4 regions of the Shewanella sp. GutDb-MelDb genome follow, and region 1 is predicted to be linked to each of the others. Evidence: predicted binding sites of a transcription regulator. Region 1 holds the regulator's gene; each other region holds the start of a gene.
What was found. The regulator sigma-54, encoded in region 1, starts transcription at its own class of promoters, with help from an activator protein. The targets are predictions, from matches to a motif close to GTTGGCACGNNNNTNGNNT.
Positions count from the first base shown of each region.

Region 1 (2,208 bases):
TTTGATTGCAGAAGGCACACCTGCCGAGATATTAGATAATCAGCAGGTTCGAGCAGTGTACTTAGGTGAACAATTCAGGCTATAGTTAACCCACAGTATGCGGGTTTAATTGTATAGCATTAGCTAAGTATATGAATACAATCAAAGTGTTGACTCTTTAAGCTCTCTTCGTCAAATCACCGAGCTTCAACGTTTAATTACAGTGTAGGGAATAGCGGTAAGATGAAAGCGTCACTCCAGCTCAAAATGGGTCAGCAGCTAACTATGACTCCACAATTACAGCAGGCTATTCGCCTTTTGCAATTGTCCTCTTTAGAGCTGCAGCAAGAGATCCAGCAAGCATTAGACTCTAATCCACTGCTTGAATTAGATGAAGAGCAATCCGATGGCGAGCCTATCAGCAACGAAGATAGAACCACCAGTGACTCTGACAGCTATTCAGAGTCGGATAGCGACAATGAATACAGCAGTAACACAGATGTTGATCCACAGCAGGATAGCGCTGCGGTAGACACCTCTGATGCATTAACGCAAGATTCAATGCCAGATGAACTCCCAATGGATACTACTTGGGATGAAGTCTATACCGTGTCTTCGAATTCAAGCTCCGGCGGAATGCGCGATGATGATATGCCATTCCAAGGCGAAACCACTGAAGGTTTATACGAACATCTTGAATGGCAGAAAAATCTAACGCCTTTTTCTGATAATGACCTAGCGATTGCCACCGCCATTATTGATGCGGTTGATGAGCGAGGTTACCTTACTCAGAATTGTGAAGATATTCTTGAAGCAATGGGCGATCCAGAGATCGAGATAGACGAAGTGGAAGCCGTACTCAAACGCGTGCAGCATTTCGACCCTATCGGCGTCGCAGCCAGAGATCTCAGTGAATGTCTGCTTATCCAATTAGCTCAATATGCAGAAACAACACCCCATATAGACAATGCTCGCCTGCTCATTAAAGATTACTTAGATTTGATTGCTGGACGTGATTTTAGGCAATTGATGCGTAAGACTAAGCTCAAAGAGGATGACCTGCGTGATGCTATCACGCTTATTCAAACCTTGAACCCAAGACCGGGCCTAGCAGTCACGCGAAGTAAAGACGAATATGTGATCCCCGACGTTTCAGTGACAAAAAAGAAAGGCCGTTGGGTGGTTGAACTCAACCCCGACTACATGCCAAAAATCAACGTCAATCAACACTATGCTTCGATGGCTCGTAGCCAAAAAAATCAAGCAGATGGCCAATTTATTCGTAGTCACTTACAAGAAGCTAAATGGTTTATTAAAAGCATTGAGAGTCGTAATGAGACCCTCCTAAAAGTCTCCAACTGTATTGTGAAGTTCCAACAGGGATTTTTCGAATATGGTGATGAAGCCATGAAACCTATGGTACTCAACGACATTGCTGAAGCCGTAGAGATGCATGAATCCACTATCTCAAGGGTGACCACACAAAAGTATATGCATACCCCTAGAGGTATTTTCGAGTTAAAGTATTTCTTCTCTAGTCATGTCGGAACCGACGACGGTGGAGAGTGCTCATCAACAGCAATTAGAGCGTTTATTAAGAAGTTAGTCGCAGCTGAAAACCAACAGAAACCATTAAGCGATAGCAAAATGGCGCAACTGTTGGCAGAACAGGGGATTAAAGTTGCTCGACGTACCATCGCGAAATACCGCGAAGCAATGATGATCCCGCCCTCAAACCAACGCAAGAGTTTATAACTAAAATTAGACACTTGGAGGAATCTTTCTATGCAAATTAACCTTACTGGGCATCACATTGAAATCACTGCGTCACTGCGCAGTTATGTTGAAGAAAAATTTACAAAGCTTGAACGTCATTTCGATCAGATCAATAATGTGCACGTCATATTGAATGTTGAAAAAATGCAACAGATTGCCGAAGCACGAATTCACCTGAAAAAAGGTGAAGTTTTTGCCACTTCGGAACATGCGGACATGTACGCCGCAATCGACTCCCTGATCGACAAATTAGATCGTCAGGTTATTAAACACAAAGAGAAGCTGACCAAACACTAACGATGGAACTATGTACCATCCTGCAGCCGGAATGCACTACCTGTGCCACTCCGGGCAGTAAGAAAAAAGTACTGGAACTCATCAGCGATATTGCCGCTGCCCAGTACCCTACCCTTTCTTCACAAGAGATTTTCGAAAGCCTGTTGGCTCGCGAAA
Region 1 covers NZ_PJBM01000241.1:11,283-13,490, forward strand. Annotated here, with positions in the region: gene lptB (LPS export ABC transporter ATP-binding protein) at 1-85, shown strand, start outside; gene CXF82_RS15495 (RNA polymerase factor sigma-54) at 223-1,734, shown strand; gene hpf (ribosome hibernation promoting factor) at 1,765-2,052, shown strand; gene ptsN (PTS IIA-like nitrogen regulatory protein PtsN) at 2,055-2,208, shown strand, end outside.

Region 2 (2,208 bases), on a different contig from region 1:
ATGACTCAATTTCAATACCTGCACCAATCAACGCATTAATGACATCTGATAAAGAGTGCGCCCAACTGACAAAAGTATCGGTTTCATCTGTCGCATTCTCGGTGTAGGTAGCCTCATCTTCGATATCGGGTTCATCTTGATGAAAATAGCTATAACCTTCAAAGACAGCCTGAGCTGGATGAAACTCCACCATATAGAACTGACCACCAGCATTGAGTTTACTCGCAATGGTCTGTGCCCACTGGTCTAAATCGGGTAACCACACGATTGCGCCATAAGAGGTAAACACGATGTCGAATCGCCCCGCGACCTGCTCAGCCACGTTATAAACATCGGTACAAACGAAATCAGCATTTAATCCCGCTTGTGCCGCCAGTAAATTGGCTTGCTCAATCGCGGCAATAGAGAGGTCCACACCAGTCACTTTGGCGCCAAGTCGTGCCCACGATAACGTGTCTAAGCCAAAATGGCATTGCAAGTGTAATAGGCTTTTGCCTTCTACATTCAACGCTGCTAGCTCTATCTCTTGTAAAGAGCTATTACCCTTTAAAAAGCCAGCAACATCGTAAAAATCAGAAGTGACATGGGTTTGCACGCGGCGATCCCAACCTTGCTGATTTACTGATAAATAATTCATAAGTTTGCTTCCATTCTAAAGTACGCAAATTAATTTGACTCTTTGCTATCAACGCCTTGAGTAAAATCACCAATAATGTCGACTTTAGCCAAATTGATGAGAGAATTCACCACTGCGAATCAAGGTAACAATAAAACATCATAATTAAAACAATTAGATAACCACTTGGCACGTTATCTGCAGACATTAAAAAGCAAAGCAGTATGACTAAATATTGATCACTAAAATAAAAAACAAAAATAACAAGGACATCTTCTAATGAAACTACTCTCTAGCCTTTTTGCCGCAGCGATTACGCTAACCCTCTCCGGTTGCATCATCAATGTTAATGGCGCGAGTGCCGGTCCTATGGATCACCAGAAAAAAACAATTAAGATTGAAGCCGCTGGCATCGACACACTCATCGCCGATACGGGTGCTGGAGACTTGAAGATCCAAGGCATTGAAGGACTCACTCAGATCACCGTCATTGCCGACATATACACCTATGGCGATGTTAAAGCCGATTTAAGCTTAAATAGAAAGGGGAGCAACGCAAAATTGATCGCCGAGTTTGACAGCAATATCAACTTCAGCCGCTCTCCCTATATTGATTTAACCATTCAAGTACCCGCCACTATGATGCTTAAGCTTGAAGATGGCTCTGGTGATATTGAGATCAAAGATGTCTCAGCAAATATCGACCTTGAGGATGGCTCAGGTGATCTTTGGATTCAAGGCGGACATAACCTCAGCATCATCGACGGCTCTGGCTCAGTATCAATTAGCAACACCACAGGCAAGCTCACCCTAGAAGATGGTTCTGGGTCTATCAACGTAAAAGGGATCGGTGGCGATACCAACATTAATGATGGTTCTGGAGATATGACGGTCACCAACATCAATGGCCATGTCGTTATTGACGACGGCTCTGGTGACATCGAAGTCGACAACACCAAAGGCCTTAGCATTGTTGATTCAGGTAGCGGCGACCTCAGCGTCGACAATATCAACGGCTCTGTGAGCATGAACTAATTCGGCATTGAGTCGAATTAGTCATCCAGATAAGCGATTCAAACTCGCTTTTAAAACTAACTCTTAAATGAGTAAACCTTCCCGGCGCAGGTGCTGTTGTCGATTAATGTGCTTACCGGTCAGTTATGCTGACCGAAAGCACACTAGAGTACAGCAGTGCCCTGCCCACCCCATTTAGCTTTATCTCAGCGACATCCCCTATCTAAAGCCTAACTCCGAAACATTGAAATTGATGGTGCCAATGACCTGCGGCCAACGGCAGTACAGATATTCCCATCGAATATTGGCGGCTGAGGGTTGTATCTAAGATCTCAAACAACAAGGAAATAGGTTTTACCCCAATCAAGTGAAAGATGGACAATAGTTAACTTTACATAACAAATTAAAGGTTTACTGTTTTTGACTTAATATCCCACACTATAAATGATTAAAAAATGTCTATGAAAAAGATATTAGTTCCTCTATTCATCGCGCTTGGCGTTAGTGCTTGCGACACCAATAAATTAGATCTAACTGACCTTAATCAGGCCCAAAAAGACCAGCTTGGTGAGGTTGTC
Region 2 covers NZ_PJBM01000128.1:29,831-32,038, forward strand. Annotated here, with positions in the region: gene CXF82_RS04245 (class I SAM-dependent methyltransferase) at 1-637, opposite strand, end outside; gene CXF82_RS04250 (DUF4097 family beta strand repeat-containing protein) at 896-1,651, shown strand; gene CXF82_RS04255 (DsbA family protein) at 2,086-2,208, shown strand, end outside.
Region 2: CXF82_RS04250 (DUF4097 family beta strand repeat-containing protein) is a predicted target of sigma-54. The motif match lies at 802-820, and genes of this name have one in related genera.

Region 3 (2,208 bases), on a different contig from region 1:
TTAGCGCATTGAGGTTAACAATCTCTTCGTTAAGCTTGCTAATACCGTCAACGGTCGAGAACGATGCCATCTGTTGGATCATTTGATCATTGTCGACTGGCTTAAACGGATCTTGCATCGACAACTGTTGACTCAACAGCGAGAAGAAATCTTCTTGCGATAAGTCCTGACTATTGGCTTCAGGTATTGAATTTTCTGCAGGCAAACGCAAACTGTCTAAAAACGGATTACCCGTTGTCGGAGTCGACGTTGCTGCCGCGTTACTTTGTACCGTCGTCTGCGTCGCAGCTTGCGGCGTAACAGTGCTAGCACTTTGTGGCTGGCCTGTTGCAGATTGCGTGTTATTGAGCGGATTAATAAGGCTCAAAATTTACCTCCAGCTTTCACTGAGTTTATTTACCAATTCTAAGGGTTTGCTGAAGCATCGATTTTGCAGCTTCAGTCACTTGTACATTCATCTGATATGAGCGAGAGGCAGAGATCATGTCGGCCATCTCCTCCATCACATTGACATTGGGCTTATAGATAAAGCCATCAGTGTCGGCCATTGGATGACCTGGCGAGTATTCTTTATTTAACGGTAAGTCGCTTTCTACAATTCCCTTAACGGCAACGGCTTGTGAAGCACTTTGATGCTGTTGAGCTTGGTTCATTTCAGCTTCAAAAATAGGATGGCGAGCACGATAGGTCTTACCCACACTGCTAGATACAGAGTCTGCGTTGGCAATATTACTGGCCGTGGTATTGAGTCTGACCGATTGCGCCGACATACCCGAACCTGCGACGTTAAAAATATTAAATAAACTCATAATTATTCGCCTCTAATCGCTTTTTTCATGCCTGAAAACTTGCTGTCGAGAAAACCGAGTGACATTTGATACTCAAGGGCATTTTTCATGAAGGCTGATTGCTCCTCTTGAATGTCTACTGTATTACCGTCACCGGTGTCTGGCTGATTCGGTACCCGATAAGCGACATTTTGCTGCGTTAACGCGGCTAAATCGAAGTGCTTGCTATCGCTCTTGGTCATGGACAAGCCCGATTGACGTGACTGCGCTGAATTCATCGCTTTAGCAAAATCAACATCGCGGGCTTTATAGTTTGGTGTGTCGGCATTGGCAATATTTGAAGATAGGACCTCTGCACGTTGAGAGCGTACGCCCAAAGTGTACTGATGAACGCCTAATGCACTATCAAAATTAATCGCCATAAAATTGCCTCCTCAGCTCGATAGCTAGAATAAAGCAATTGGTGTGCCAAATTAGTCTAAAAGAATGAAAATAGACGATTTACTTAGGGGGGAGCGCTATAACGGCGGGATGATGCGGATAAACAGGGTGTCAAAAATGCGTTGATTGCACTTCAACACCCACAACAATAAGCTTAAGTTCGTTTTTGGTAATAGATGCCAGGATTACAACGCACCATATCAAACTCATCAGACAAACCGGCAATAGACTCTGACGCACCCAAGAAAAGAATACCTTTAGGGTTCAGTGCGGCAGCAAATTGCCGCAATATTTTCCGCTTTGCCTCTGGAGAGAAGTAGATCAATACATTGCGGCAAAAGATAATGTCGAACTTGCCGAGCAAGGTATAATTTTCGAGCAAGTTGTGAGCTCGAAAATTAACCAATTGCTTCACATTGTTCTTAATCACCATATTACCCGATGGCAATGCATCAAAAAAATGACGTTTTCGTTCATCTGATAAACCACGGGCTAACGCTAAATTGTCATACTCCGCTTTTTTACAGCGCTCAAGCATCGTCGGCGAGAGATCCGTCGCCAATATACTCGCTCCACCGGGCAGTGTTCCAGGTTTACGCTGCTGATATTCCAGAATCGTCATACTTAAAGAATACGGCTCTTGCCCCGACGAACAGGCAGCTGACCATATTTTTACCGGTCGACCGAGTCGGCTGTAATTGGGCAAAATGGAATTAAACAGCAACTCGAAAGGATAGCGGTCGCGAAACCAAAGGGTTTCGTTGGTTGTCATGGCATCGATAACTTCAGTGCGAAGTTGACGCTCTGTGGGTTTCATTGAATGCTTTACAACATCCGATAAAGAGGGAAGATTATACTTGCCCATTAGCGGCGCCAATCGACTGCGCACAAGATATTGCTTGCTGTCACCGAGCACAATACCGCTGTGCTGCTCTAAAAACAGTCTGAACTGATGGTACTCGTTTTCAGCAAGTGATTT
Region 3 covers NZ_PJBM01000233.1:2,114-4,321, reverse strand. Annotated here, with positions in the region: gene flgD (flagellar hook assembly protein FlgD) at 1-367, opposite strand, end outside; gene flgC (flagellar basal body rod protein FlgC) at 393-809, opposite strand; gene flgB (flagellar basal body rod protein FlgB) at 812-1,210, opposite strand; gene CXF82_RS14075 (CheR family methyltransferase) at 1,384-2,208, opposite strand, start outside.
Region 3: flgB (flagellar basal body rod protein FlgB) is a predicted target of sigma-54. The motif match lies at 1,243-1,261, and genes of this name have one in related genera.

Region 4 (2,208 bases), on a different contig from region 1:
CCAGGACCTTCGACCATCAAGTCTAACGAGTTATCGGTCGTCAGCATGTTGCCTTGGGTAAAGACTTTTTGAGTCGCCACCACTTTAGTACCCGCGCCGATGTTCAAACCATTGGGCAATTTGGTATTTGACGCACTAATACCACCCGCTTGATTCACGTTTTGATAGAGCAGATCTTCAAAAACGGCACGGCTCTTTTTAAAACCAATGGTGCTGGCGTTGGCCACGTTGTTTGAAATTACAGCAATGTCAGTTTGCTGAGCGTCTAAACCAGTCTTACTTATCCATAAAGCGGGATGCATAGTCTTTCTCCTAGCTTATGCGCATTAATGAGGCGGAAGCTTTATCGATTTCTTCTGCTGTCTTCATCATCTTGACCTGCATCTCAAACTGACGTTGTATGTCAATCATCGATACCATTTCATGTACTGCATTAACGTTACTGCCTTCAACAGCACCGCTAAGTAACCCAACGCTAGGATCTGCGGCGGCTACTTGACCCGATATTTGACGGAATAAACCATCTTGGCCACGCATCATATTTTCATTACCAGGCTTGACCAACTTAATACGGCCCACCTCTTCAATAACCTCAGCTGTGGCACCCGATGGGCGGACAGAGATAATGCCATCTTGCGATATTTCAATTTTTTCGATAGGCAGTGGCAACACGATGGGGCCATTGTCACCCATCACAGCCGTGCCTCTATCATTGCGTAAAACGCCAGTGGTATCGAAGCTTAAGCTACCTGAACGAGTGTATGCTTCGCTACCATCTGCGGCTTGAACCGCAATCCAGCCATCACCTTTTACGGCAATATCTAGATTTCTACCGGTGGTTTTCATCGGACCACTGGCAAAGTCAGCTGACGGGTTTTCGGTCATGGCGAACACGCGCGTTGGCAAACCTTCACCAAAGGCTTGCATCGAACGCGCCTGAGCGAAATCCGATTTAAATCCGTCAGTACTAGCATTTGCCAAATTGTTGGCACTGATAGCCAACGCATTCATATTCTGTTTCGCGCCGCTCATGGCGACATAGAGTAACTTGTCCACTTAACGCTCCGTCAAACTTCCGTCTAACGTATTAGATAGCAAGCATCGTGCCAGAAATGTAAGTGTTGCAATGGGATATAAAAAGAGAGAGTTGCAGCAAGAATATAAACAATGGGACTAAAAGAGGAAACACGTTGCCGTGGCGGCAACGTGTAAACGTATAACGCGGCTAAAAACCGCGTTAATAGACCTTAATGATTATCGGATCTGCAGTATGGTTTGTTGTAGCGTATTGTTGACTTCCAGCGTTCTCGAGTTAGCTTGGAAGTTACGCTGTGCAGAGATAAGGTCAACCAACTCGGTGGTCAAATCCACGTTAGATTGCTCTAGTGCTGAAGAACGAATGCCACCAAAAGTGCCACTGTTTGCCTCACCCGCTAATGCTGGCCCCGAATCAATGCTCGCTTTCCAAGAGGTATTACCCGCTTGTGATAAGCCCTGCTCGTTGGCAAAGCGAACTAATGCTACCCGTGCCAATGGCACTGTTGAACCATTACTGTAACTCGCGTTAACAAGGCCATCGGCCCCTACTTCAACGTTAGTTAAACGACCTACGGTAGTTCCGTCTTGGGTTAATTCCGTTACTTCAAATGGTGATGCATATTGAGTAGGTTGATTAAACTTAAGGTTTAATGTTTGCGTACCATCAGCGCCAGCGCCGAGAACATTGGCGCCGCCAACTCCGAGGGCTTCAGTCTTAATGGTTGCAGGATCACTCCCCTCATATCCACCCGTATCGTTAAAAGAGATTGCAGCGCCTTTCCAGCCACCCGCGGTTTCAGCCGGTGCCGTGCCATCTATCGTACCATCACCACTATTATCAACATTATAAGTGCCTGCAGCAGGGTCGACATTCACTTTTTTGCCATCAACTGCGTAAAATGCAACCCAGTTACTTTCGCCAGTGTGCGCCGCATTGGGTGGGCGAACAAAATAGCTTGTCATAACATGTGGCTCACCTAATGAATCATACATGGTGACTGACGTTGAATTGTTGAATGTATCAGGGTCATCGGGGTTGAAATCTGCTGGACTAAATGTCTTATCTCCCGCATTCAAGTTCATCTGCATACCAATATTTTCAGTTTTTACTGGGCTACCTGCCGTATCCGGAATTTTGACTGGCTGCGTGGTGGTCAAACTCACTGATGT
Region 4 covers NZ_PJBM01000233.1:5,244-7,451, reverse strand. Annotated here, with positions in the region: gene flgG (flagellar basal-body rod protein FlgG) at 1-302, opposite strand, end outside; gene flgF (flagellar basal-body rod protein FlgF) at 313-1,056, opposite strand; gene flgE (flagellar hook protein FlgE) at 1,255-2,208, opposite strand, start outside.
Region 4: flgF (flagellar basal-body rod protein FlgF) is a predicted target of sigma-54. The motif match lies at 1,093-1,111, and genes of this name have one in related genera.